DNA from 4 places in the Kitasatospora sp. NBC_00458 genome. Region 1 is predicted to be linked to each of the others. Evidence: riboswitches for the same ligand, from Rfam matches in the RefSeq annotation. Region 1 holds a riboswitch; each other region holds the start of a gene.
What was found. A riboswitch is a leader RNA that binds a small molecule or an ion and turns the genes downstream of it on or off. The one in region 1 is predicted to bind cobalamin.
Positions count from the first base shown of each region.

Region 2: another riboswitch for cobalamin. It lies ahead of OG550_RS23395 (FecCD family ABC transporter permease); the one in region 1 lies ahead of OG550_RS03870 (CoA-acylating methylmalonate-semialdehyde dehydrogenase).
Region 3: another riboswitch for cobalamin. It lies ahead of OG550_RS23255 (ribonucleoside-diphosphate reductase subunit alpha); the one in region 1 lies ahead of OG550_RS03870 (CoA-acylating methylmalonate-semialdehyde dehydrogenase).
Region 4: another riboswitch for cobalamin. It lies ahead of OG550_RS27280 (cobalamin biosynthesis protein); the one in region 1 lies ahead of OG550_RS03870 (CoA-acylating methylmalonate-semialdehyde dehydrogenase).

Region 1 covers NZ_CP107904.1:1,113,416-1,120,315, forward strand. The annotation lists gene mmsB (3-hydroxyisobutyrate dehydrogenase) at 1-720, opposite strand, end outside; gene OG550_RS03860 (enoyl-CoA hydratase/isomerase family protein) at 717-1,799, opposite strand; gene OG550_RS03865 (acyl-CoA dehydrogenase family protein) at 1,799-2,959, opposite strand; gene OG550_RS03870 (CoA-acylating methylmalonate-semialdehyde dehydrogenase) at 2,956-4,455, opposite strand; cobalamin riboswitch at 4,667-4,859, opposite strand; gene OG550_RS03875 (trypsin-like peptidase domain-containing protein) at 4,901-6,900, opposite strand, start outside.
Region 2 covers NZ_CP107904.1:5,609,676-5,616,575, reverse strand. The annotation lists gene OG550_RS23425 (ABC transporter substrate-binding protein) at 459-1,385, shown strand; gene OG550_RS23420 (amino acid ABC transporter permease) at 1,423-2,397, shown strand; gene OG550_RS23415 (amino acid ABC transporter ATP-binding protein) at 2,394-3,194, shown strand; gene OG550_RS23410 (CGNR zinc finger domain-containing protein) at 3,341-3,937, shown strand; gene sodX (nickel-type superoxide dismutase maturation protease) at 3,944-4,408, opposite strand; gene sodN (superoxide dismutase, Ni) at 4,597-4,992, shown strand; cobalamin riboswitch at 5,079-5,207, shown strand; gene OG550_RS23395 (FecCD family ABC transporter permease) at 5,313-6,404, shown strand; gene OG550_RS23390 (ABC transporter ATP-binding protein) at 6,449-6,900, shown strand, end outside.
Region 3 covers NZ_CP107904.1:5,575,845-5,582,744, reverse strand. The annotation lists gene OG550_RS23270 (glycoside hydrolase family 26 protein) at 1-901, opposite strand, end outside; gene OG550_RS23265 (glycosyltransferase family 2 protein) at 898-2,415, opposite strand; gene OG550_RS23260 (hypothetical protein) at 2,625-3,572, opposite strand; cobalamin riboswitch at 3,941-4,063, shown strand; gene OG550_RS23255 (ribonucleoside-diphosphate reductase subunit alpha) at 4,249-6,687, shown strand; gene OG550_RS23250 (ribonucleotide-diphosphate reductase subunit beta) at 6,708-6,900, shown strand, end outside.
Region 4 covers NZ_CP107904.1:6,516,766-6,523,665, reverse strand. The annotation lists gene OG550_RS27295 (IS30 family transposase) at 1-1,162, opposite strand, end outside; gene OG550_RS27290 (hypothetical protein) at 1,452-2,987, opposite strand; gene OG550_RS27285 (alpha/beta hydrolase family protein) at 3,197-4,312, opposite strand; cobalamin riboswitch at 4,530-4,732, shown strand; gene OG550_RS27280 (cobalamin biosynthesis protein) at 4,811-5,779, shown strand; gene OG550_RS27275 (cobyric acid synthase) at 5,776-6,900, shown strand, end outside.

The DNA of each region.
Region 1 (6,900 bases):
CGCGGCGAACCCGGCCCGGTAGTCGCGGTTGGCGGGGCTGCCCGGAACCGGGCCGGGGACGGGGCAGTTGGCGGTGAGCGCCCAGCACTGCCCGGAGGCGGTGGAGGCCACGTCGTAGAGCGACTGGTGGCTGAGGCCGAGGCTCTCCCCGAGCGCGAACGCCTCGCTCACCGCGATCATCGAGATGCCGAGGATCATGTTGTTGCAGATCTTCGCGGCCTGCCCGGCACCGGAGGGGCCGCAGTGGACGACCTTGCGCCCCACCCCCGCCAACAGCGGTCCGGCGTCCGCGAACTCGGCCTCCGTACCGCCGACCATCAGGGTCAGGCCGGCCGCCTCGGCGCCCGCCACGCCGCCGGACACCGGGGCGTCGACCGCCCGGTGCCCGGCGGCGCGCGCCAGGTCGGCGGCGGTCCGGGCGTCCCCGACCGCGATCGTGGAACAGTCCACGAACAGCGTCCCGGGCCTCGCCGCCGCGGGGACCAGCGCACGGTAGGCGTCGATGACGTGACGCCCGGTCGGCAGCATGGTCAGGACGGCGTCGGCCTCCGCCACGGCCTCCGCGGCCGATCCGGTGACGGTCACCCCGTGCCCGGCCGCCCGGTCGCGGGCCTGCTCCGAGAGGTCGTAGCCGAGGACGCGGTGCCCGGCCTTGACGAGGTTCGCGGCCATCGGGCCGCCCATGTTGCCCAGTCCGACGAATCCGACGGTGCGGGTCACCAGCGCTCCAGGGGTGCGGGGGCGGCGAGGCCGAGCTCACGCTCGCCCAGGGACAGGAAGTGGCGCTCGATCTCCTTGTCGGGGACGGCCGCCAGGGTGGCCGGCTCCCAGTGCGGCCGCCGGTCCTTGTCGATGACCTGCGCCCGGATCCCCTCCGGCAGGTCGGGGGTGGCCAGCGCGGCGCAGGAGGTGCGGTACTCCTGGTCGAGCACCGCCTCCAGCGGGCCCAGCCCGCGGGCCCGGCGCAGCGCCGCGAGGGCGACCTTGACGGCGGTGGGCGAGTTGGCGGCGATCCGGCCGGCCGCCTCCCCGGCCTCCGGAACTCCCGCCGCGGCCAGCCGTTCGACGGTCTCCTCGACGGTGTCGGCGCCGTAGCAGTCGTCGATCCAGCCGCGCTGCCCGGCGAGCGGCGCGGGCGGCGGGTCGGCGACGTGGCGGGCGAGCGCGTCGTGGACGCTCAGTTCGGCGAGGTCGTCGAGGAGGGCGGGGAGCCGCACGGCCGGGACGAAGTGGTCGGCCAGGCCGCACAGCAGTGCGTCGCCCGCGCCGACGGACCCGGCGGTGAGGGCGAGATGGGTGCCGAGTTCACCGGGGGCGAGGGAGAGCAGGTAGGTGCCGCCGACGTCGGGGACGAAGCCGATGCCGGTCTCCGGCATGGCGATCCGGGTGCGTTCGGTGACGATCCGGACGCTGCCGTGGGCGGAGATCCCGACGCCGCCGCCCATCACGATGCCGTCCATCACCGCGACGTAGGGCTTGGGGTAGCGGGCGATCCGGGCGTTGAGCCGGTACTCGTCGCGCCAGAACTCCTCGGTGGCCCGCCGGTCGCCGCCGGTGGCCGCCCGGTGGATGGCGACGATGTCGCCGCCGGCGCAGAGCCCGCGCTCACCGGCGCCGGTGACGACGACGGTGGCGACGGAGTCGTCGTACTCCCAGGCGTCGAGCGCGGCGGCGATCCGCCGGACCATGCCGTGGGTGAGGGCGTTCAGGGCCTTGGGGCGGTTGAGGACGATCAGGCCCGCCCGCCCGTCCCGGTCGACGACGACCTCGCCGGGGTCCGCTCCGTCCGTGGTGGCCATCAGGCGGCCCCGGTCAGGCCGCGGGCGACGATGACGCGCATGATCTCGTTGGTCCCTTCGAGGATCTGGTGCACCCGCAGGTCGCGGACGATCTTCTCGATGCCGTACTCGGCGAGGTAGCCGTAGCCGCCGTGCAGTTGGAGCGCCTGGTCGGCGACCTCGAACCCGGTGTCGGTGGCGTGGCGCTTGGCCATCGCGCAGAGCTGGGGCGCGCGGTCGTCGCCGCGGTCCAGCGCGGCGGCGGCCCGCCACACCAGGGCGCGGGCGGCCTCCAGTTCGGTCGCCATGTCGGCGAGCCGGAACTGGAGCGCCTGGGCGTGCAGCAGCCGGGCCCCGAAGGCCTCGCGCTCGGCGAGGTACCGGGTGGCGCGCTCCAGCGCGGTCCGGGCGCCGCCCAGCGAGCAGGCGGCGATGCCGAGCCGGCCGCCGTTCAGCCCGGCCATGGCGATCCCGAACCCGCCGCCCTCGGCGCCGAGGAGGCGGTCGGCGGGCAGCCGGACCCCGTCCAGCACCACCTGCCGGGTGGGCTGGGCGTTCCAGCCCATCTTCTGCTCGTTCGGGCCGAAGGACAGCCCCGGGTCGTCGCGGTCCACGACGAAGGCGGAGACGCCCTTCGGTCCGGGGCCGCCGGTCCGGGCCATCACCAGGTAGAGCCGGGCGGCGCCCGCGCCGGAGATGAACTGCTTGACGCCGTCCAGCACCCAGTGGTCGCCGTCGCGCACCGCGCGGGTGGCGATCGCGGCGGCGTCCGATCCGGCGCCCGGCTCGGTGAGGCAGTAGCTTCCCAGATGCTCGGCCGTGCAGAGCGCCGGGAGCCAGCGGCGGCGCTGGTCGGCGGTGCCGTAGCGGTCGACCATCCAGCCCACCATGTTGTGGATGGACAGGTAGGCGGCGATCGACGGGCAGCCGGTGGCGAGCGCCTCGAAGGCCACCACCCCGTCCTGCCGGGTGAGTTCGGACCCGCCGACGTCCTCGCGGACGTACACGCCGGCCAGGCCGAGGTCCGCCGCCTTGCGCAGCACGTCCACCGGGAAGTGCTTGGTCCGGTCCCACTCCACCGCGTGCGGCGCCAGGTACTCGTCGGCGAACGCCCGGGTGGTCTCCGCGACGGCCCGCTGGTCCTCGCTCAGGTCGTGGTCGTGGTCGTGCACGGCGCTCATCCCATCGTCGGCATGGTGAAGCTCGCGCCCTCCTTGACCCCGGAGGGCCAGCGCGAGGTGACGGTGCGGGTGCGGGTGTAGAAGCGGATCGAGTCCGGCCCGTGCTGGTTGAGGTCGCCGAACGCGGACCGCTTCCAGCCGCCGAAGGTGTGGTAGGCGATCGGCACCGGGATCGGCACGTTCACGCCGACCATGCCGGTGTTCACCCGGCGGGTGAAGTCGCGGGCGGTGTCGCCGTCCCGGGTGTAGATCGCCACCCCGTTGCCGAACTCGTGCTCGCTGGGCAGCCGCAGGGCCTCCTCGTAGTCGGCGGCGCGCACCACCGAGAGGACCGGGCCGAAGATCTCCTCGCGGTGGATCCGCATGTCCGGCGTGACCCGGTCGAACAGCGACGCGCCGAGGAAGAACCCGCCCTCGTGCCCCTCCAGCCGGAAGTCCCGTCCGTCGACGACCAGTTCGGCGCCCTCCCGGACGCCCAGGTCCAGGTAGCCGCGGACCCGCTCCAGCGCGTCCGGGCCCACCAGCGGGCCGAAGTCCGCCTCCGGGTCGTCCGAGCGGCCGACCTTCAGCGCGCCGATCCGCTCGACCAGCTTGGCCACCAGGGCGTCGGCGGTCTCCTCGCCGACCGGGACGGCGACCGAGATCGCCATGCACCGCTCGCCCGCCGAGCCGTAGCCGGCGCCGATCAGCGCGTCGGCCACCTGGTCGAGGTCGGCGTCCGGCATGACGATCATGTGGTTCTTGGCACCGCCGAAGCACTGGGCGCGCTTCCCGTGGGCGGCGGCCGTCGCGTAGACGTACTGGGCGATCGGCGTCGAGCCGACGAACCCGAGCGCCTGCACCCGCGGGTCCTCCAGCAGGGTGTCGACCGCCTCCTTGTCCCCGTTGACCACGTTGAGGACGCCCGGCGGCAGGCCCGCCTCCAGGAACAGCTCGGCCAGCCGCAGCGGCACCGAGGGGTCCCGCTCGGAGGGCTTGAGGATGAAGGCGTTGCCGCAGGCCAGCGCGGGCGCCGCCTTCCACAGCGGGATCATCGCCGGGAAGTTGAACGGCGTGATCCCGGCGACGACGCCGAGCGGCTGGCGCATCGAGTACACGTCGATGCCGGTGCCCGCGTTGTCGGTGAACTCGCCCTTCAGCAGGTGCGGGATACCGGCGGCGAACTCCACCACCTCCAGCCCGCGCTGGAGGTCGCCGTGCGCGTCGGCGACCGTCTTGCCGTGCTCGGCGGAGAGCAGCCTGGCGAGCGGCTCCCGCTCCTGCTCGACCAGTTGGAGGAAGCGCAGCAGCACCCGGGCCCGGCGCTGCGGGTTCCAGGCCGCCCACTCGGGCTGCGCCTGCGCGGCGTCGGCGATCACCGCCTCGACCTCGGCGCGGCTCGCGAGCGGCACCCGGGCCTGGACCCGGCCGGTGTTGGGGTCGTACACGTCGCCGAGGCGGCCGGACGTCCCGGGGACGCGCTTGCCTGCGACGAAGTGGGTCAGTTCACGGACCATCGGTTCCTTCTCTCGTCTGGGGTGGGGAGAGGAGGAATGGAGGACTCCGCCCACGGCGGCACGCCGCGCGGTGGCGCGGCGGGGCGGCCGTCGGCGGGGTGCGACAGGCGGACCGTCAGAGCAGGTGGGCCCCGGCGGGCGGCACAGGACGGCCGGGGGCGGTGGAACGGGAGCAGCCCGGAGTCATGCGTGTCGTCTCCATCCTCGTGGAAAACACGGACCGTCCGCGGCCGGTATCCTGACTCCCGGATCGACGCCCGCCCGCGGGCCTTCCCGGCTGGCTGCCAGTGGCCGTGTCCTGCGTGGACGGACTCCCCGGTCACAGTGGCGGGACCGTGCCGGACTCACACCGGCTTCCCTGACACCGCGGACCTTTCCACGACCATATAGTCGGACGTCCTAGTAAGTCCAGGGCCCCACGCGGACGACGGGCGACCCGCCCTCCCTACCCGGCACCGGGCAGGGCCGCCGCCGGCCGGTCGTCGGCGCCGCGCAGCTCCAGGAAGAGCCAGGCCTCCCTGACCGGCGGATACCGCGTGTCGGCCGTGAGCAGGACCTCCGCCTGTCGGCAGGCCTCCTCCACCGGTACGGCACCCTCCCGATGACGGGCGAGCACGTCGCGCAGCCGCTCCAGCTCCTCACTGGTCGGCGCCTCCTCCGAACCGGCCCCGCCCTCCGGCAGGTCCCCGGCCTCCGGGGCGCCCTCGTCCGCCCCGACCGGCCGGTCCACCCGGCCCAGCTCCCCGGGCCGACCGGCGGACGCCTCGCCGTCCCCGCCGCCCGCCACCAGCACGTCCGGGAACAGCCGCACGGCGGCGTGCCGCAGCAGGACCTCGGTCCGCAGCAGCGCCGGAACGTCCGCGCCGACCGCCGTGGACCCGGCCGCCGCAGGCCCGGCCGACCGGAGCGCCGCCAGGGCCCGGTCCAGGGTGAAGCCGGCGTTCCGATGGGAGCCCGCCCGCATGTACAGCGCGCTCAACCTCACCAGGGCGTCCAGGATCCGGCCGCTCGTCCCCTCCCGGAGGCAGTGGTCGGCGGCGGCGTTGCAGAGCTCCGCCGCCGCCGCGAGGTCCCCGGTCGCCTCCGCCGCCTCGGCCGCGATGCCGCAGCAGGTCGCCGCGTCCAGCAGACGCCCCTGCCGCTCCCAGCGGTCCGCCGTGTCCCGGGCCGTGCGCACGGCCGCCGCGTACTCCCCCGTGAGCAGCTCGGCCCGGGACAGGTCGTGCCTGGCGGACGCCTGCTGGTACCCGTCGCCGTGGCGGTCGGCGAGCTCCACCGCACGCCGCCCCCAGAGGAGACCCGCGGGTCCGTCGTCCATCCGCAGCGCGATCAGGCAGTTGTTGGCGGCCACGGGCACCGCCGTCCGCCACCGGCCGAGCCCTTCGAGCGCATCCGCCGCCTCGACGCCCTCCGCCAGCGCCTCCGGGAAGCGCTCCTGCTCCCACCGGAGCAGGCTCAGCCGGAAACGCGCCTCGGCCGCCCGCTCGGGCAGCCCGTACGACCCGGCGATCCGGATCGCCTCCCGGGCCGATGCCTCGACCGCGTCGAAGGCCCGTTTCGCCAGCAGGGTCTCCGCGTTGAGCAGGCAGGCCTTCACGGCCTCCTCCGGCTCCCCCGCCTTCAGGTGCAGGGCGACCCGGGTCGCGTTGATCGCCAGGATGCCGTCGAGCTCGCCGCGCGCCAGGGCGAGGACGTGCAGACCGATCGCCAGCCGGGTGGCGAGGTCGAGCCAGTCGTGCTCCTGGGCCAGCCGCAGCGCGTCCTCGAACCGGGCCGGGTCGAGCTCGCCCGCCTGTCCGCCGTCCACGGTCTCATCGGTGATGCCGGCGATCGCGTCGCACAGGTAGGCCACCGATCGCTGCCGGAAGTCGCTTACGGCGTCCGGCTGTTCCTCCGCCGCGAGGCGCTCCAGCGCGTACAGCCGGACCAGGTCGAAGAGGGTGAAGGTGGCGAGCAGCGGCCGGTCCGGAACGCGGACGACCTCCTTCCCGGCGAGGCTGCGGTCCGCCAGCCGGTTGAGGAGGAGCTCCTGGCGCAGCGGCGGGGCTTCGAGGCCGTGGCCCAGCTCCGGCCCGGTGGTCGCCGAGCCAGGAGCGGCGGCGGTGTAGCGGAACACCCGCCGGGCCGGCCCGTCCAGCGCGTCGTAGCTCAGTCCGATGACCGCCCGCAGGGCCCGGTCACCGGCCTCCAGGTAGTCGAGCCGGGTGGTCTCCTCCTCCAGGACCTGCACCAGGTAGTCGAGGTCGAGGTCGGGATCGCTGGTCAGCCGGGCCCCGACCATCCGCAGCGCCATCGGCACGTCGTCGCACAGGTGGGCGAGCAGGTGGAGCGGGCGGTGGTCGGCCACGTGGTCGTCGCCGCACCAGGACAGCACCCGGACGGCCGCGTCACGGTGCAACGGGCCCACCGTGAAGACGAGTCCGGGATCGGCGTAGCCCTGCTGCC
Region 2 (6,900 bases), 4.5 Mb from region 1:
GGGTCGGACAGGGGGGGCCACGGGGGGGTCGACAGGGGGTCGGAACGGGCCGGGAAGACGGGGCGGGAGCGGGCAGCCGCAATTCGGGCGAGCACCCGGGCGGGCCTCCGGGCGGACCGCAAAGGGATCTGCATACTTATACGCAGGGTGACAGGGACACGGTATCCGTCCGAATAGCGGACAGCACGCCCCCTCGTTATCCGATTTTGATCTGAATAAGGACCAACCGACCGTCATCAGATGGCAGGATTCCCCCCATCTCGGATCGAGCCGGCCACTGGTCGAGGCGGTTCGGTCAAACGCCCACCTCGGCGGACGGTGGCGGAGACGCAGTACCCGCACCACCCAGCGCAGTCACCCTGCCCCACCCGTACAGCGCCGTACGGCCTGCTGCACCGGTGTGCCGCTCCCCCGCGGCGCGCTCCGCCCGACCTCTCCCTCAGGAGGAGATCTCCCCCATGATCGTCCGTACCAAGCGCACCCGTCTCCTCGCCGGCGCGGCCGTGCTCGCGTCCGCGTCGCTCGTGCTGACCGCCTGCGGCAGCAGCAAGGAAGAGAGCAGCGGCGCGCCGAACGCCTCCGCAACCGTCAACGAGGTCAAGGCCGACGACAAGCTGGCGGCGCTCGTGCCCGCCGACGTCAAGTCGTCCGGCAAGATCGTGGTCGGTACGGACGCCTCGTACGCGCCGAACGAGTTCAAGGACGACAGCGGCAAGATCGTCGGCATGGACGTCGACCTGGCCAACGCCGTCGCCGCCAAGCTCGGCCTCAAGGCGGACGTCCAGGACTCGCAGTTCACCGCGATCATCCCGGGCATCCAGTCGAACAAGTTCCAGCTCGGCATGTCGTCCCTCACGGACAACAAGGAGCGCGAGCAGACCGTCGACCTGGTCACCTACTTCAACGCCGGCAGCGCGATCGCCGTGAAGAAGGGCAACCCGGACAAGATCAGCGCCGACGACCTCTGCGGCAAGAAGATCGCCGTCCAGACCGGCACCACCCAGGCGCAGGAGATCACCGACACCCGCAGCCCCGCCTGCGTCAAGGCCGGCAAGCCGGGCGTCGTCAACGACGGCGACAAGTTCGACCTGCAGACCGACGTCACCAACGCGGTGGTCTCCGGCCGCGACCAGGCGATGATGGCCGACTCCCCGGTCGTCGACTACGCGATCAAGCAGTCCGGCGGCCAGCTGGAGAAGCTCGGCGCCACCTACGACTCGGCCCCCTACGGCATCGCCCTCGCCAAGGGCTCGGCGCTCGCGCCGGCCGTCCAGGGCGCCGTCCAGTCGCTGATCGACGACGGCACCTACAAGCAGATCCTCTCCAAGTGGGGCGTCGAGGCCGGTGCCCTCGACAAGTCCACGCTCAACGGCGCCGTCAGCTGACCCTCCGCCGGATTCCTCTCTCCCCCGAGGCCACACCGTGAACTCTCTGGACAAGGGGCACGCGGAGAAGGGACGGCCTGAGACCATCAAGGCCGTCCCGGTCCGCCACCCCGGACGCTGGGCGGGCGCCGTCGTCATCGCCGTCCTCGGCGCGATGCTGCTGAGCGCCCTCTTCACCAACCCCGCTTTCAAGTGGGACATCGTCGGGAAGTACCTCTTCCACGACAGCATCGTGCACGGCATGCTCGTCACGCTGGAGCTGACCGCGCTCGCCATGATCATGGGTGTGGTCGGCGGCATCATCCTCGCGGTGATGCGGCTCTCCCGGAACCCGCTGCTCTCCGGCACCGCCTGGATCTACATCTGGGTCTTCCGCGGCACCCCGGTGCTGGTGCAGCTGGTGTTCTGGAACTTCCTCGGCCTGATCTGGGCCAAGCTCTCGATCGGCGTGCCGTGGGGACCGGAGTTCTGGTCCGAGTCCACCAACGTGCTGATCCCGACCTTCGTCGCCGCCCTGCTGGGCCTCGGCCTGAACGAGGCCGCCTACATGGCGGAGATCGTCCGCGGCGGCATCCAGTCGGTGGACGAGGGCCAGGCCGAGGCGTCGCACGCGCTCGGCATGAGCCAGTTCACGACCATGCGGCGGGTCATCCTGCCGCAGGCGATGCGGGTGATCATCCCGCCGACCGGCAACGAGACCATCTCGATGCTCAAGACCACCTCGCTGGTCTCCGTGATCTCCCTGGAGGAGATCTTCCGCGCCGGTCAGATCATCTACTCTCGGAACTACCAGAACATCCCGATCCTGATCGTGGTCAGCCTCTGGTACCTCGCCTTCACCTCCGTGCTGACCATCGGCCAGTACTACATCGAGCGGCACTACGCCCGCGGCTCCAACCGGACCCTCCCGCCCACCCCGCTGCAGCGACTGCGGGGCCTGTTCGCCGGGAAGCGCACCCCGAAGACCCAGCACGACGTGGTCCCGGGGATCGAGGGAGGTGGTCACGTATGACCGATCTGACCAAGCCGACCGCCGACGCCCCCCAGGGCGGCCCGATGGTCCGCGCCGAGAACGTCCACAAGTCCTACGGTGCCGTGCACGTCCTCAAGGGCATCGACCTGGAGGTCAAGCAGGGCGAGGTGTTCTGCCTGATCGGCCCCTCCGGCTCCGGCAAGTCGACCTTCCTCCGGTGCATCAACCACCTGGAGAAGATCAACGGCGGCCGGCTCTGGGTGGACGGCGACCTCGTCGGCTACCGCCAGAAGGGCGACCGGCTCTACGAGCTCAAGGACAGCGAGGTCGCGCTGAAGCGGCGCGACATCGGCATGGTCTTCCAGCGCTTCAACCTGTTCCCGCACATGACCGCCATAGAGAACATCATCGAGGCGCCGGTGCAGGTCAAGGGCGAGAGCAGGAGCGCCGCCCGGGAGCGCGGGATGGCCCTGCTGGAGCGGGTCGGCCTGGCCGACAAGGCGAAGAACTACCCGTCCCAGCTCTCCGGCGGCCAGCAGCAGCGGGTGGCGATCGCCCGGGCCCTGGCCATGAAGCCCAAGCTGATGCTCTTCGACGAGCCCACCTCGGCGCTCGACCCCGAGCTGGTCGGCGACGTCCTCGACGTCATGCGCGGCCTCGCCGAGGAGGGGATGACCATGGTGGTCGTCACCCACGAGATGGGCTTCGCCCGCGAGGTCGGCGACGCGCTGGTGTTCATGGACGGCGGCGTGGTCGTCGAGTCCGGCGACCCGCGCCAGGTCCTCACCGACCCGCAGCACGAGCGCACCCGCGCGTTCCTCTCCAAGGTGCTCTGACCCGGGCCGGGGCGCCCCGATCCGGGGCGCCCCGAACGCGCCCGCCCCGGCGCCCGGCAGGCCGGTCCTGCCGGGCGCCGACGTTTTCCCCGAACGGGTAATAGGCTGGAGGCAGTCAGCCCGTTACCTACCCTGGAAGGACCCCCGTGGAGCTCGCCTCGTACGCCGATCTGGCCGTCCGGCTGGTGAACACCGAGGAGCCCGAGCGCGGCACCGACGCGCTGACCTCGGTGGAGGCGGTGCGCGGACTGTTCTCGGACTCCTCCCGCGCCCGCGACCTGGCCGACGAGTCCGACCTGCCCCGGCTGCGGGCCGTCCGCACCCGGCTGCGCGGGGTCTTCGAGGCCGCCGCCGAGGGCGACGAGTTCCGCAGCGTCGACCTGCTGAACAGCCTGCTGATGGAGTTCCCGGTCAGTCCGCTGGTCTCCGGCCACGACTACCTCGACGCCGACGGTCGGCCCCGCTGGCACCTGCACCTCGCCGACAACTCCCCGACCGCGACCGCGCACTTCAGCGCCGTCGCCTGCATGGGCCTGGCCGTCCACCTGACCGAGCTGGGCTCCGACCGGCTGGGCATCTGCCAGGCCGCGCCCTGCCGCAACGCCTACCTGGACACCTCGACCAACCGGTCCCGGCGGTACTGCTCGGACCGCTGCGCGACCCGCGCGAACGTCGCCGCCTACCGGGCCCGCAAGCGGCTGGAGGCCCAGGAGGCCGCCGCCGCCATCGCCGGGCAGGGCTAGGGCGGGTCAGGCCCCGGTCCCCCGGATCTCCTCCGGGCGGACCCAGACGCCGAAGCGCCTGGCCAGTCCCGGGATCCGGACCAGCGGGGCGGAGAGCAGCAGCCGCTCCAGCCGGCGGCCCGGGGCCAGCCAGGCCGGGCGCGGGCGCAGCCTCAGCAGCACCCGGCCGAGCACCAGCTCCTCCGGGACCGCGCCGTAGCTGCGGCTGTCGCTGTCCACCGGCCGGTTGTCCGAGAGCAGCCACCACCCCTTGGGGCGCCGGCCGTCGGCCCGCTTGACCACCAGCAGGTCCTGCTGGAACGGGTGGCGGAACACCACCACCGCGCCCGGCCGGATCCGCGCCCCGTACCGGACCAGCAGCTGGTCCCCCTCGCGCAGCGTCGGCACCATCGAGTCGCCCGCCACGTCGATCAGCCCGAACGGCGCGCCACCCCCCGCGGTGCCGCCCTCCGATTCCGCGCTCCGCGCCACGACTCCTCCTCCCGGCTCCCGACCGCGTCCTCGGCTCCCCAGTCTGCCGTACGGACCGTCACCCGCCGGTGTCCGGATTCGCACGGTTCCGGCTCCGACTTTTGCCCTAGGCCCGCTGCCCGACCGCGAAACCCCGCGGGCGGCGGGGTAATCTCGGCCGCGGGAAGACGATCTAAGGAAGGACTCCCATGTTCTCTCGTCTGTTTGCACCGCGCGCCACCGCCCACGCCCACTGTGACCTGCCCTGCGGCGTGTACGACCCCGCTCAGGCCCGGATCGAGGCCGAGTCGGTGAAGGCCACCCAGGAGAAGTACCAGGCCAACGAGGACCCGCACTTCCGGGCCCGCGCCGTCATCATCAAGGAGCAGCGCGCCGAGGCCGTCAAGCACCACATCTCGGTGCTGTGGAGCGACTACTTCAAGGCCCCGCACTTCGAGAAGTACCCGCAGCTGCACCAGCTGGTCAACGACACCCTGAAGGCCGCCTCGGCCGCCAAGGCGTCGACCGACCCGGCCACCGGGCAGGCCCTGCTCGACCTGATCGCCGAGGTCGACAAGATCTTCTGGGAGACCAAGCAGGGCTGATCCCCGCTCACGACCCTTCGGCCGCCCCCGTCCGCACCGCCGGACGGGGGCGGCCGTGCGTTTCCCCGATCATCCGACCGGGTAAGGGTTGCCTGCCCTGAGCGCTTGTTATGCTGCCAGGGCGTCCCGAGGGGGAAGCCGGTGCGAATCCGGCGCTGACCCGCAACGGTAAACGGTGCCCCGCACCGTGAGCCCGATCGCCCCGGGACGCCGACCTCCCGACAACTCGCCGCGGACTGCGAGGGGATGGCGCCCCGGCACATCCCCGCCCGGGCGCGCCGCCCCGCGCCGAACCGGCCCGAGGCGAAGGCGCGCCCCTCTTGAGCACCACCGCCACCGCACCACCGGCGCCGGCCGGCGCCCCGCCCGGACCGGGCCGGACACCCACCCTCCCGCTGGCCGCAGGCCTCGCCGCGGCCCTGCTGCTCTCCCTGGTCTGCGCGGTGACACTGGGCTCCTCCGGCCTCGGCTGGTCCCAGGTGCTGCGACTGCTCGGCGCCGGCCTGACCGGCGGCCGGCTGGAGGCCGACGAGGCCGCCGCCTACGCGATCGTCTGGGAGATCCGGCTGCCGCGCGCCGTCCTCGCCGCCGTCGTCGGCGCCGGACTGTCCGTCACCGGCGCGGCGGTGCAGGCGATGGTCCGCAACGCGCTGGCCGACCCCTTCGTGCTCGGCATCTCCTCCGGCGCCTCGGTCGGCGCCAGCGCCGTCCTGATGCTCGGCGCCTTCGCCTCGCTCGGCGTCTGGGCGCTGTCCGTCTCCGCCTTCGGCGCCGCCCTGATCGCCATGGTGCTGGTCTACCTGACGGCCCGTACCGCCTACGGGCTCACCCCGCTGCGACTGGTGCTGACCGGCACCGCGATGTCCTACGGCTTCTCCGCCGTCACGGCGCTGATGGTGTTCGCCGCCGCCCGCGGCGAGGCCGCCCGCTCCGCCATGATGTGGCTGCTCGGCAGCCTCGGCGGGGCCACCTGGGCCTCGGTGCCGATCGCCGCCGCCACCGTCCTGGCCGGCGCGGCCTACCTGCTCTGCGCCGCCGGCCGGCTGGACGCGCTCGCCATGGGCGACGAGACGGCCGCCTCGCTCGGCGTCGACCCGGACCGGCTGCGGCGCGAACTGTTCGTCGTGACGGCGGCCGTCACCGGCACCGTGGTCGCGGTCAGCGGCGCGATCGGCTTCGTCGGGCTGATGGTCCCGCACCTGGTGCGGATGCTGGTCGGCGCCGGACACCGCCGGGTGCTGGTGATCGCCCCGCTCGCCGGGGCACTGCTGCTGGTCTGGGTGGACGTCGTCTCCCGCACCCTGCTGGCGCCGGCCGAACTGCCGGTCGGGGTGGTCACCGCCGCCCTCGGGGTCCCCTGCTTCCTGCTGCTGATGCGCCGTCGCGGCTACTCCTTCGGAGGTGGCCGGTGACCACGGCCCGCACGACCGTCCCCGGGCCCGCCGCGGCCCCCGCCCTGGACCTCGCCGTCGACCGCGTCTCGGTCGAGGTGGCCGGCCTCCGACTGGTCCACGACGTCACCCTGGACGCCGCGGCCGGGCAGGTCGTCGGCCTGGTCGGACCGAACGGCAGCGGCAAGTCCACCCTGCTGCGCTGCGTCTACCGGGCGCTGCGGCCCGCCGCCGGGGCCGTCCGGCTGGGCGGCGAGGAGCTGCACGCGCTCACCGCGCGCGAGGCCGCCCGGCGGGTCGCCGCGCTGCCGCAGGAGCACTCCGCCGAGTTCGACTTCACGGTGGCCGAGGTGGTCGGCATGGGCCGGCTGCCGCACCGCCGCGGGTTCGCCGCCGCCGCCGCCTCCGGCGACGGCGAGCGGTGCGCCGGGGCGCTGCGCCGGGTGGGCGCCGCGCACCTGGCCGAACGGGGCTTCCTGAGCCTGTCCGGCGGCGAGAAGCAGCGGGTGCTGATCGC
Region 3 (6,900 bases), 4.5 Mb from region 1:
TGCGGGCACCCGGTTCGGAGCCCGTCTCGGCGATGATCCACGGCTTGTTGGTGAAGGTGCGGATCTGCGTGAGGGTGGGCGTGTAGAGGGTGTCGAAGGTGCCGGCTTCCAGATGCGTGTAGTAGGCGACGATGCCCACCCAGTCGACGTAGGTGTCGCCGGGGTAGTAGGGCTTGAGCGCGACCGCCGGCACCGGGTTGATGCTGTTCGGGCTCCAGACCCAGATCACCTGGCCGACTCCGAGCTGGGTGAACACGTCGTGCAGGTGCCGGTAGGCGGCGACGAAGTCGGCCGCCGTGGTGGTCTTGGTGCCCCAGTCGTACCAGGTGCCGTTGAACTCGTGGGCGAAGCTGATCGCGACCGGCACGTTGGTGTTGCGGACGGCCGCCGCGTAGCGCTTGACGTAGTCGTCGTACTTGCCCGCGGCGATGTCCGCCAGCGGCGTCTTGTAGGGCTCCCAGGCGATGAACGGCAGCGCGCCGCCCTGCCACGCGTTGGTCACGCCCTTGACGTCGTACTCGTCGCCCCAGCCCGAGTAGTACTCGACGATGTTCGGCCGCTTGCCGATCCGCCCGGCGAACTCGTCCACGCCGGCCATCGACTGCGGGGCCCCGTCGACGGCGACACCCAGGTACTTCTTGGCCGGCTTGAGCAGCGGCCGGACGTCGTACGGCAGCGCGGTGGCGGGCGTCGACGGAGCGGCCACGGCGGTCGGGGCGGCGCCGGTCGTACCCCCCGGGGAGGGCGCGGCGGCGACGGCCGCCGCCGCGGGGCCGAGCGGCTTCTCCCCGAGCAGGTCGCAGGCCGCCAGCGGGAGTACCAGCAGGGCCGCCACGAGGGCGCGGGCCAGGGCGGCACGCGCCCGGCGGCCGTCACGGGCGGTGCGGGTGGGGAGGGTCATGCCGGGGCGTCCTGGGATCGGGGCTGGATGAGGATGCGGCCGACCGTCACCGCGTAGAACAGGCCTGAGGAGAGCACCAGGGCGAAGTCCAGCGGGTTCAGCGTGAACATCCGGTAGACCGCGGCGACCACCCAGACCAGCGCGGAGCCGCCGCCCCAGACGATGACGCCGGCCCAGAACCGCCGCTGCCGGTTCTTGGCCTTGCTGGAACCGGTCGGCTGCCAGCCCCGCTGGCGGCCCCGAACCAGGTCCCAGACCGCGAAGAAGTGCGCCCAGCCGTACATCATCCGGCCGGCCCAGGCCTCCAGCCGGTACGGCGCCCGGTGCCAGAGCGGGAAGATCAGGGTGGCGTACACCAGGCTGGGGATGACCAGCACCAGGTGCTCGACCTTCAGCAGGTCCGGCCGCCAGAGCAGCAGCATGATCGGCAGCATCGGCAGCGCGAAGGTCAGCAGCGCGGTGTGGATGTAGTAGAGGAACCCGGAGACGTAGCAGAGCCGCGTGGTGAAGTCGAGGTCGGTGTTCCAGAACTTGCGGCTCGTCATCAGCGACATCGACCCCATGCACCAGCGGTACTGCTGGTTCTGGAACGCCCCGGCGTTGTCCGGGCAGACGCCGGTGGACAGGGCCACGGGAATGTACTGCAGGTCCCAGCCGAGGGCCCGCAGGTCGAAGCCGGTGTGCACGTCCTCGGAGTGGGCGATCAGCGTGGTGCCGCCGTTCTCCACCAGCGCGGCCCGCCGGTAGACCGCGCAGCTGCCGACGCAGATCGCGCCGTCGTTGCGCTGCCGGGCGACCTGGACCGAGCGGTAGAAGAGCTCCTGGATGGCGCCGGCGCCGCGCTCGATCCAGTTCTGCGAGTCCAGCACCCGGAAGAACTGCGGCGACTGGACGATGCCCAGCTTCGGGTTGCGCTGCAGGTACGGCAGCACCTCGTGCAGCAGGTCGTGCCGGGGCGCGAAGTCCGCGTCCAGGATGAGGATGAACTCGCCGTCGGAGCGCCCGAAGCCGTAGTGCAGGTTGCCGGCCTTCTTGAACCAGCCGCGGTTCTCCCGCACGCCGTACCGGAACCCGAAGTCGGCGGCCATCGCCTCGACCTCCGGACTCGCCGCGTCGTCCAGGACGTACGGCATGACCAGGCCCGGGTAGTGCTCCGCCATCTTGCGGACGTACGTCCAGGTGTTGTGCAGCACCTCGATCGGCTCGCCGCAGACCGGCAGGAACACGTCCACCGTCGGGTGGGTGTCAGGGCTCCACTGCCGGACCAGCCGGCGGTGCTCCCTGATGTCGAAGTTGGGCGTGAAGCTGTTCACGCGCAGCGACACCACGTAGTAGACGACCGTGAAGAACAGGAACGGGACGCAGAGCCAGAACCACGACCCGAGCGAGTACAGCTCGGCCTGGCTGACCACCAGGCAGCCGAAACTCACCACCGAACACAGGGTCAACACCCACTGGTGCCGGACGGTGTAGCTGTACTTCTCCTGGGAAGTGGGCGGCGCCGGGAGCAGCATCGCCGGAACAGGCTCCCCCTGTCCGCGTCTGCGGCCCGCCGCTCTGCGCCGTCTGCTGGTCGCATTGACGGCAGCGCTCACCGCGCGGTACCTCCTGCTCGCTGATTCCCCACCAGGGCGGCCGTGGAGAGTGCATCCCTCCCCCCGGCGGCGGTCATCCTATCGGACCGCCCCCGGCCTCCCGACTCAGCCTTCCCCCGGTCCCGCGGTCAGCCGCTGCGACCGCCGCGGCCCAGCAGGACCTCCTTGGCGCGCCCCGCCAGCGGGGCGGCCGCGGCCGCCGCGATCTGGTCGCTCTGGTCCGCGCCCTGCTTCAGCGAGCCCGCCACCGTGAAGTAGCCGAAGCGGCCGATCGACGCGTGCGTCTCGGTGCAGCCCGACTTGTCGGTCACGCAGAACATCGCGACGCCGGTGCCCGACAGACCCTGGATCAGGCCCGCGTGCCGGCCGAGCGCCCGGTCCGCACCGGCCTTGTTGTCGAAGACCGCGATGCCGACCGTGACGGCGCTCTCTCCGTTGACGTACGTCGCGCGGACCAGCGAACGGCAGGTGTCGTCGCCGAGCGCGAGGCCGAGCCCGCCGGTGGTCGCCTTGGAGCAGGGTGCGGTCGACCCGGTCACCTGACGGGTCCACACCTTGCCGTCGATGGTCCGGGTCTGGTCCGGGAACAGCGTCGCGGCGTCGACCGGCAGCTTGTCGGTGGCGGCGTCGGAGATGGCCGCCACCGCCTGCTCGGTGGGAGTGCCCGTGGCGGACGGACCGCCCGCGGTGGACGAGCTCGCGACCGGCTGCGGGTCGTCGCCGCCCTTGTCCCTGCCGTTGATCCACACCCCGGCCCCGACGATCCCGCCGACCAGGACGGCCGCCACCACGACCGCGCCGATCCACAGGCGCTTGCGCCGGCGCGCATCGGTGGCGTGCCGGTCCGCCATCGCGTTCCAGTCCGGCTCGGCGGACGACGGCGCGACCGGCTGCGGCCCACCGCCCTGCGGGGACCACTGGACGAACTGCGTCGGAGCGCCGGCGACCGACTGCGCCTGCGGCGGGAGACCCTGCTGCGGACCCTGCTGCGGACCCGGCTGGTGACCCTGCTGCGGGCCCGGCTGCGGACCCGGCTGCGGGTACGGCACCGAGCCGGACGGCACCTGCGGCAACACCGGCGGCGGTCCCTGCGGCGGCACCCCCGCCCCCGGCTGGACGTACGGCGTCGCAGGCGGCCCGAACCCGCCGGGCGGCGGCACCGGCGGCTGACCGTGCTGGGGCGCCGGCCCCGGTGCCCCAGGCTGCTGACCCTGCTCCGGCGGCACGGCCCGACTGGCCCGATCCCCCGGAGCGCCCGTTCCCTCGCTCATGTGCCGAGATCGTAGGGCATGCACCGGACGAGGGGTCGATCCGGTGACCAATCCGTTTCAGAACACGGCTCCGGGCGGGTGTCCGGACCCCCGCCCCGGTACCAGCCGTCATCGGGCCAACACGCCGCGCTGCACAACATGTGGTGTCGCATCGGGAGAGCACCACTAGATGTATGCTCAATCCTGCTGTCGACGCAGGGGAACCCGGTGCGAGTCCGGGACTGCCCCGCAGCGGTGAGCGGCCGCCCCCGACGGGGCCCGCGAGTCCGAGTACCTGCCGACGGTGTGCGAGCGCCTCCCCGCAGAGGCCCCAGCACGAGCACCACCTTCCGGGCCTCGCGGGCGGGCCGGGGACGACACGCCGCGCGACGCCCAGGGCGCCCGCGCCGTCCTCCCCTGCCCCGAACGGCCCGGTACCCCGATCCACAGCCGCCGATCGCCGCCAGGAGAGAGCGCCTTGACCACCGCTGCCTCAGTCACCCTGCCCGCCCAGGGTTCCAGCTCCGCCCCCACCGCCCCGACGGTCTCCGACCCGGGCGGCGCGCTCCTCCGACTGCTGACCGACCGCAGCGCCGACCTCCCCCAGGTGGACCCCGGCCACGTCGCCGCCGCCGCCCTGCGCGGCCGCCACGCCGGATCGGACTTCGCCGAGCTGCGCGGGCTGGCCGTGGACGCCTCCGCGTCGATGATCGCCGAGGACCCGCAGTACTCGAAGCTGGCGGCCCGGCTGCTCGCGCTGGAGATCGTCGACGAGGCGGCGAGCCAGGGCGTGGTCTCGTTCTCCACCTCGATCACGGTCGGCCACGCCGAGGGCCTGATCGGCGACGCCACCGCGGCCTTCGTCGCCAAGCACACCGACGCGCTGAACGCCCTGATCGACCCGGCCGGCGACGACCGCTTCGAGTACTTCGGCCTGCGCACCGTGCAGTCCCGCTACCTGCTGCGCCACCCGATCACCCGCAAGGTCGTCGAGACCCCGCAGCACTTCCTGCTCCGCGTCGCCTGTGGCCTGGCGGTCGGCGACAACGAGCAGTCGGTGCGCGAGGTGGCCGAGCTGTACCGCCTGATGAGCCGGCTGGAGTACCTGACCTCCTCGCCGACCCTCTTCAACTCCGGCACCCGGCACCCGCAGATGTCCAGCTGCTACCTGCTGGACTCCCCGCTGGACAACCTGGACTCGATCTACTCGCGGTACGCGCAGATCGCCCGGCTCTCCAAGCACGCCGGCGGCATCGGCCTCTCCTACTCGCGGATCCGCTCGCGCGGCTCGCTGATCCGGGGCACCAACGGCAAGTCGAACGGCATCGTCCCGTTCCTGCGCACCCTCGACTCCTCGGTCGCCGCCGTCAACCAGGGCGGCCGCCGCAAGGGCGCGGCCTGCGTCTACCTGGAGACCTGGCACGCGGACATCGAGGAGTTCCTGGAGCTGCGCGACAACACCGGTGAGGAGGCGCGCCGCACCCACAACCTGAACCTGGCGCACTGGATCCCGGACGAGTTCATGCGCCGGGTCAACGCCAACGCCGACTGGTCGCTGTTCTCCCCGGCCGACGTCCCCGAGCTGGTCGACCTGTGGGGCGCCGAGTTCGACGAGGCCTACCTGAAGGCCGAGCTGGCCGGCAAGGCCGTCCGCACCATCCCCGCGCAGACCCTGTACGCCCGGATGATGCGCACCCTGGCGCAGACCGGCAACGGCTGGATGACCTTCAAGGACGCCTCCAACCGCGCCGCCAACCAGACCGCGCTGCCCGGCCGCACCGTCCACTCCTCCAACCTCTGCACCGAGATCCTGGAGGTCACGGACGACTCCGAGACCGCCGTCTGCAACCTCGGCTCGGTCAACCTCGGCGCCCACGTGGCCGCCGGCGCGACCGCCGCCGACCTGCTGAACGCGATGGACTGGGACCGCCTGGACTCCACCGTCCGCACCGCCGTCACCTTCCTCGACCGCGTGGTGGACATCAACTTCTACCCGACCCCCGAGGCCGGGGCCTCCAACTCCCGCTGGCGCCCGGTCGGCCTCGGCGTGATGGGCCTCCAGGACGTCTTCTTCCAGCTCCGCCTGGACTTCGACTCCGCCGAGGCCAAGCGGCTCTCCACGCTGATCGCCGAGCGCATCATGCTCACCGCGTACGAGCGCTCCGCCGACCTGGCCGAGCAGCTCGGCCGCCACGAGGCGTACGCCGAGACCCGCGCCGCCCGCGGCGAGCTGCACATCGACCACTTCTTGGAAGGCAAGCACAGCCCGAGCGCCGCGCCCGAGTGGGCCGACCGCTGGGAGGCGCTGCGCGCCCGCGTCGCCACCACCGGCCTGCGCAACTCGCTGCTGCTGGCGATCGCCCCGACCGCGACGATCGCCTCGATCGCCGGCGTGTACGAGTGCATCGAGCCGCAGGTCTCCAACCTGTTCAAGCGCGAGACCCTCTCCGGCGAGTTCCTCCAGGTCAACCCGTACCTGGTGCGCGAGCTCAAGGAGCTGGGCGTCTGGGACGAGCAGACCCGGGACGCGCTGCGCGACGCCAACGGCTCGGTCCAGGAGCTCGGCTGGCTGCCCGCCGAGGTCCGGTCGCTGTACCGCACCGCCTGGGAGCTGCCGCAGCGCGCGCTGATCGACCTGGCCGCGGCCCGGATGCCGTACATCGACCAGAGCCAGTCGCTGAACCTGTTCATGGCCGCGCCGACCATCGGCAAGCTCAGCTCGATGTACGCGTACGCCTGGAAGGTCGGTCTGAAGACCACCTACTACCTGCGCTCGCGCCCGGCGACCCGGATCGCCCAGGCCGCCTCCGGGACCGCCCGCGCCGCCGCCCCGGTCCCCGTCGGCCCGATCGGCGCCGGCACCCCGACCCTCACCCCGGAGGAGGAGGCCGCGCTGGCCTGCTCCCTGGAGAACCCCGAGTCCTGCGAGGCCTGCCAGTGAGCACCCCCGACCGCGAGAAGATGCTGCTCGACCCTGGCTTCGAGCTGACGCTGCGCCCGATGCGCTACCCGTCGTTCTACGACCGGTACCGCGACGCCATCAAGAACACCTGGACGGTGGAGGAGGTGGACCTGCACTCGGACGTCGCCGACCTGGCGAAGCTGAGTGAGGGCGAGCGGCACATGATCGGCCGGCTGGTCGCGTTCTTCGCGA
Region 4 (6,900 bases), 5.4 Mb from region 1:
GTTCTTGGGCGACGTGTTCGAGGTCTTCGGGGCTGTGCGGGCTGAGGTCGGTTCCCTTCGGGAAGTACTGCCGCAGGAGCCCGTTCGTGTTCTCGTTCGAACCGCGTTGCCAGGGTGAGGCGGGGTCGCAGAAGTAGACGGGCATGCCGGTGGCCATGGTGAACTGCCTGTGGCGTGCCATCTCGCTGCCCTGGTCCCAGGTGAGGGAGCCGCGCAGGTGGGCGGGCAGGGTCTGGATGGTGCGGACGAGGCCGTCGCGGACGGTCTCGGCGTCGTGGGCACCGCCCGGCAGGTGGACCAGCATGGTGTAACGGGTGCTGCGCTCGACCAGGGTGGCGATCGCGGAGCGGCCGCCCGCGCCGATGATCAGGTCCCCTTCCCAGTGACCGGGCACGGCCCGGTCCTCGACGTCGGCGGGTCGGTCGCTGATCATCACCATCGGGTCGATGAACCGCGGGGTGCGCCGCTCGGGGTCGCGGCGGGGTTTGCGGCGGGTCCGGCCGGAGCGGACGGCTGCCTGTACTTCCCGTTTCAGGCCGCCACGGGCCTGGAAGTACAGCGCCTGGTAGATCGTTTCCACGCTCACCCGCATGCTCTCGTCGTCGGGATGCTCCGTCGGTAGAGCGTGGCAGATCTGTTCCGGTGACCACCGGACGCGCAGTCTGTCCTGCACGAAGCCGCGCAGTCGTCCCTCGCGCAGCAGCTTGCGCTCCTTGGGCCGGGGCCTGCGTGCGGCGGCCGCCCGGTGGGCCGCGTAGGGCTGGTATCCCTTGCTGCCCGAGTTCGCGTCGATCTCCCGCTTGACCGTGCTCGCCGGCCGCCCCAGGGCACGTCCGATCGCCCGCAACGACTGACCGAGTGCCTGGAGATCCCGTATCCGTTCGCGCTCGGCCAGTGTCAGGAACCTCGGGTGCAGTTGCTGTTCCAGGGCCGTCAGGCCCACTGGTGCCGTGGTCACACCGCACATCGTGACGGTCCCGGTGGCGTAGTCGACACGGCGGCCGTCGGGATAGGTCCGCGTCATGGCACTCTTCTTGACGCCCTGGTCCCAGTCCCTGGCCGTGCGCTCGCTCACACCGACCCGCCGGGCCGCCTCCTGACGCGCGACACCCCCGGCCCGGAGCCGCTCGTACTCGTCGCGCCCGGGGTGCCGCCGTGGCAGGCGCACCGAGCTCTGTCCGGCCTTCCGGGCCCAGCCGAAGGCGGTGTTCCGGTTCATCCCCAGCTCACGCGCCACCACGGTCACGTTCCCCACGGCATCCAGCCGCGCAAGGAAACGCTCCCTCAACCCCGAAAGATCATCGCGTCCAACGCCCACGGTCCCCGCAACTCCCATCGATCACGGGTGTTGCGAGGACCGTTAGAACCCAAGCAGGGGATCCGGGCCCTTCGCCGTGCGTGCCGCGCGTTGCCGGGCGGGTGCCCCCGGAGGGGCGGGGTGGGGCGGGTGCTCAGGCGCCGCCGCGGTGGACGCTGAACGCCGAGCGGCGGGCCGCCCGGGCCACGCCCGGGTCCGGGTGGACCCCGGAGACGGCGGTCAGCACCGAGGCCGCCCGGGGGTGGCCGGACTGCCGGGCGCGGGCGAACAGCCGCACCGGGTCGCCGGCCGAGGCCCCCTCGACGTGGCCGACCAGCAGCTCCGTCTCCCCGTGGTCCAGGACGGCGGCGGCGGTGTCCACCCAGAGCCAGGCGGCGTCCTCCGCGCCCAGCACGTCGGCCGGGGAGACCCCCTCGTCCGAGCGCTCGGCCAGCCAGAGCAGCGCGTAGGGGCGCAGCACCGGCTCGTCGACGGCGGCCCGGACGGCCTGCTCGGCGGTGGAGCCGGCCACCCGCAGCGCCTCGAAGGCCAGGCCGCGCAGCAGCGCGTCCTCGCCCTGCGCGGCCTCCAGGAGTTCGGCCACCGCCCGGTCGGCCGGGCGGGCGGCCACCCAGGCCCGGTACTCGGCGCGGGCCGGGCCCGGCGAGTAGTCGGCGCAGGCGCTCAGCAGCTCCGTCGCGCTCTGCTCGATGTGGCCGGCGGCGGTCTGCGCGACGGTGCAGATCTCCTCCAGCTTGGCCCGCACCGCCCAGTGCCCGAGCGGCGACAGTTCGGCGGCGTTGTCCCGGCGGACCAGCGCGCCGACGGCGGCCAGGCCGTCCAGCATCCAGTCGAGGACGGCGGCCACGTCGGCGGGCGAGGCCGGGGTGTCGATCTGGGGCTCGCGGCAGGTGCCGCGGACCGCCGAGATCGCCGAGGCCGCGTGCGGGACGGGCGAGAGGCCGAAGGTGGCCTCGCCGCCGCCGACCCGGCGCTCGTCCAGGCCCCGGCGGAGCAGCTCCAGCAGCTCCACGTCGGCGACCGGGCCGTCCACCAGGTGCAGGAAGGAGAGCAGTTGCGGGGCCTGGTCGACGGCCTGCCCGGCGAGCAGCGCGAAGACGCCGCGCAGGGCGGCGGGCGGCACCGGGGCGAGCAGGGTCCAGGCGTCGAACAGCGCCGACCAGCCGCGGACCACGGCCTCGTCGTCGTGCTCCCAGGCGTGCAGGCGCCAGCCCGGCACGGAGCCGCCGTCCCGGGCCTCGACCAGGCCGACCAGCAGGGCCTGGCCCCACGCCTTGGCGGCGGCGCCCACCGTCATGGCGAGGGCGAGGCCGGCGGCGCGGGCGTCGTCGGGCAGCAGCTCGCCGCGCTTGTCGACCTCGTCGAGGTCGCCGGCCCAGCGGGCGATCCGGACGGCGTCGACCAGCATGCGGCGGGCCAGCGGGGCGAGTTCGGCGGGAGCGGGGAAGCCCTCCGGCACGGGGACCCGGCCGCGGCCGGGTGCGGGGGCGGGGCCTCGTCGGCGGGGTACGCCGGGGGTTGTGCCCGGCCTGGCGCCGGCGGGGCGGTGGGCGGTTCCCGGGAGACGGGTCACCGTCGCACCGGTACCGATCGTCGGCGGGAGCGGGGCATCACGGTCGCGCGGGTTCCGAGACGTCACGTCGAGCAGTCTTCCCCTTGTACCGGCCATCTGTCACATCCGGTTGCACGCGCGGGCCGGGCGGCGGGCGCGGGGCCTCCACAAGATCGGGCAACAGAGGCCAAACCGACTGGCTTGATCTTAGTGGCGGGTCCATGCCAGGTGAGCGCCGGGGAGGGGAGCGAGGGGAAGCGGGGCGGAAGCGGGAAGGGAGCCTGCCGCGGCGACCGGCGGGACGCCGCGGCCCGGACGGGGCGGGCTCAGAGGAAAGGGGTGAGCCAGCGGCGGAGCGTCTCCTCGTAGCGGTCCGGGTCGGTGTTCCAGAGAGCGGCGTGGTCACCACCGGGGAAGGCCTGGAGGCTGACCACGTCCGGGCGGAGCCCGGCGAGCCGCTCGGCGGCGCGGAACGGCGCCACCGGGTCGTCCGGGCCGTGCAGCACCAGGGTGGGGACGCGCAGGTCGGTGCCCTCCGCGAGGCGCGCGAAGTCGGCCAGATCCACTCCGGTCCGCCCCTCGGCGGCGAGCGCGCCCAGTTCGGCGGCCGCACCCCGGTAGCCGGCCCGGGCCGCGCTGCGCCGCGCGCCGGCCGGCCAGTCCAGCACCGGCGAGTCCAGGACCAGGCTGCTGATCGAGGACGCCCAGCCGGAACGGGCGGCGGTCTGCAGCACCGTCGTGGCGCCGAGCGACCAGCCGTACAGGATCACCTGGCCCGCCCCGCTGTCCAGGGCCCGCCGGACCGCCGCCTCGACGTCCCGCCACTCGGTCTCGCCGAAGTGGCCCAGGCCGTCCGGGGAAGCCGGCGCGCCCTCGTCTCCGCGGTAGTCGACCACGAGCACCGGGAGGCCCAGTCGCTGCAGCAGCGGGAGCACCGCGAGGCCCTGCTGCCGGTCGGCGCCGGGGCCGTGCACCAGGATCACCCACGTCCCCCGCTTGCCGTCCAGCCGCCAGGCGGGCAGCGCGCCCAGCTCGCCCTCGACGGCGGTCGCGGTGAACGGCAGGCCGAGCGCGGTCGTCGGGTCGCCGGTGTGGACCCGGGGGGTGAAGCGGACCTCGGTGCCGGCCGCCAGGGTGCCCCGGTCGGCGCGGAGCAGCCGGCGGGTGACGCCCTTCCCGTCGCGGTGCAGGACCTCGCCGACCACCGCGTGCCCGTCCTCGCCCCACTCGACGGCCCACCGGCCCGGCCGCCCGGCCGCCGGGCCCGGGGTGAAGGTGACCCGCCCGGCGCCGAGGGCCAGCACCTGCACCGGGCCGGACCGCGCCCGGACGGCGGCGGCCGGGTGCACCAGCCGCTCGGACGCCCGGCGGCCGATCACCAGCACGGCCGCCCCGGTACCGACGGCGGCTGCGGCCACGGTGGCCGCGATTCCCCAACGCATACTCGCTCCCCGCAGTTAAGTCCCGCAGTTAAGTCCCGGTGCCGGCCGGTGTTCTGGCCCCAGTCCACTAGCGGCGGCGGCCGGTGGCCAGTAGGACACGGCCGTCCGGGTCACTTCGGGAGCAAGGTCACACCGGGCCGGGACGCTCCGGAGCCGCCGGGAGCGGGCGCCGGAGCGGGGCCCGGCGGTGTGACCAAACGCTCCGTGACCTCGGTTGACTCCCGCTTCCGGGGCGTGATGGGATCCTTCAGCCAATACGGAGGCAAGCAGAGGAAGCCGGTGCGAGTCCGGCGCGGTCCCGCCACTGTCACCGGGGAGCACGTCCGGAAGAGGTCACTGCGAGCCGTCAGAAGCCGCTGGAAGGCCCGGAGGTGCGTTCGACCCGGAAGCCAGGAGACTCTCGCCCCCGGTACGTCGATCCAGGGCGCGGACCCTGAGTGAGGACACGCACGCGATGCAGGCTGCCCCGGCCTCGACCACCCGCCAGCGCCCCCGACCGTGCGTCCGCTGACCCGCGCCGCCGCGTTCGCCGCGGGCGCCGTCACCGGGTACCTCGCCGACTCCCGGTTCGGCGACCCGCGCCGCGGCCACCCGGTCGCCGTCTTCGGCTCCGCCGCCGGCCGGCTGGAGCGGCGGATCTGGCGCGACGACCGCGCCGCCGGCACCGCGTACACCGCGCTCTGCGTGGGCACCGTCGCCGCGGGCGCGCTGGCCGCCGACCGGCTGCTCGGCCGCGGGCCGCTCGGCCGGGCCGCGCTGGCCGCCGCCGCGACCTGGACGGTCCTCGGCGGCACCTCGCTCACCCGGGAGGCCCGGACCGTCGGCCGCTCGCTCGCCGCGGGCGACCTCGCGGCCGCCCGGGAGCGGCTGCCGCACCTGTGCGGGCGCGACCCGAGCGCGCTGGACGAGCACCAGCTGGCCCGCGCGGTGGTCGAGTCGGTCGCCGAGAACACCGCCGACGCCGTGGTCAACGCGCTGGTCTGGGGCGGCCTGGCGGGCACCCCCGGACTGCTGGCCTTCCGCGCCGTCAACACCCTGGACGCGATGGTCGGCCACCGCTCGCCCCGGTACGCCCGGTTCGGCTGGGCCTCGGCACGGCTGGACGACGTGGCGGGCTGGCCGGGCGCCCGGCTGACCGCGCTGCTGACGGTGGCCGCCGCGCCCGAGCCGCGCACCGCCTGGCGGGTCTGGCGGCGCGACGGCTCCGCGCACCCCAGCCCGAACGCGGGCCAGGCCGAGTCGGCCTTCGCCGGCGCGGTCGGCGTCCGGCTGGGCGGGACGCTGCAGTACGGCGAGCGCACCGAGCACCGCCCGGTGCTCGGCGAGGGGCTGCGGCCGGTCGGCGTGGACGACATCGAGCGGGCCTGCGTGCTCTCCCGGCGGGTGGGCGCACTGGCGCTGGGCACGACGGTCGCCGGGCACCTGCTGCTCCGCGCGGCCCTGGGCAGGAGGAGGGGAAGGGCATGAGCAACGCACTGCTGGTCGCCGGGACGACCTCGGACGCCGGGAAGAGCGTGGTCACCGCGGGCATCTGCCGCTGGCTGGCCCGACAGGGCGTCCACGTCGCGCCGTTCAAGGCGCAGAACATGTCGTTGAACTCCTTCGTCACCGCCGACGGCGCCGAGATCGGCCGCGCGCAGGCGATGCAGGCGCAGGCGGCCCGGGTGGAGCCCGAGGCGGCGATGAACCCGGTGCTGCTCAAGCCCGGGGCGGACGGCCGCAGCCAGGTGGTGCTGCTCGGCAGGCCGGTCGCCGAGGTCGGCGCACTGGACTACCGCGAGCGCAAGCCGCTGCTGCTGGAGCGGGCCCTGGAGTGCCTGGCGGACCTGCGCCGCCGGTACGACGTGGTGGTCTGCGAGGGCGCCGGCTCGCCCGCCGAGATCAACCTGCGGGACCGCGACATCGCCAACATGGGCCTGGCCACCGCCGCCGCGCTGCCGGTCGTCGTGGTCGGGGACATCGACCGGGGCGGCGTGTTCGCCGCGATGTACGGGACGCTGGCGCTGCTCTCCGCCGAGGACCAGCGGCACGTGGCCGGCTGGTTCGTCAACAAGTTCCGCGGCGACGCGCGGCTGCTGGCGCCCGGCCTGGAGATGCTGCGCGAGCTGACCGGCCGCCCGGTGCTCGGCACCCTGCCGATGCTGCCGGACCTCTGGCTGGACGCCGAGGACTCGCTGGACCTCTCCACCGTGGTCGACCGCACCGCCGGGCGCGGGCCGCTCGGCGCGGACGTGCTGCGGGTGGCCGTGCTGCGCTTCCCCCGGCTGTCCAACTTCACCGACCTCGACGCGCTGGCCCAGGAGCCCGGGGTGCTGGTCCGCTGGGCCACCCGGCCGGAGGAGCTCGCCGACGCCGACCTCGTCGTCCTGCCCGGCACCCGGGCCACCGTCTCCGACCTGGCCTGGCTGCGCGAGCGCGGCCTGGAGCAGGCGCTGAAGGCCCGGGCGGCGGCCGGACTGCCGGTCCTCGGGGTCTGCGGCGGCTACCAGATGCTGGCGCGGACGATCGTCGACGAGGTCGAGTCGAAGGCCGGGGCCGTGGACGGGCTCGGCCTGCTGCCGACGCACGTGCGGTTCGGCGTGGAGAAG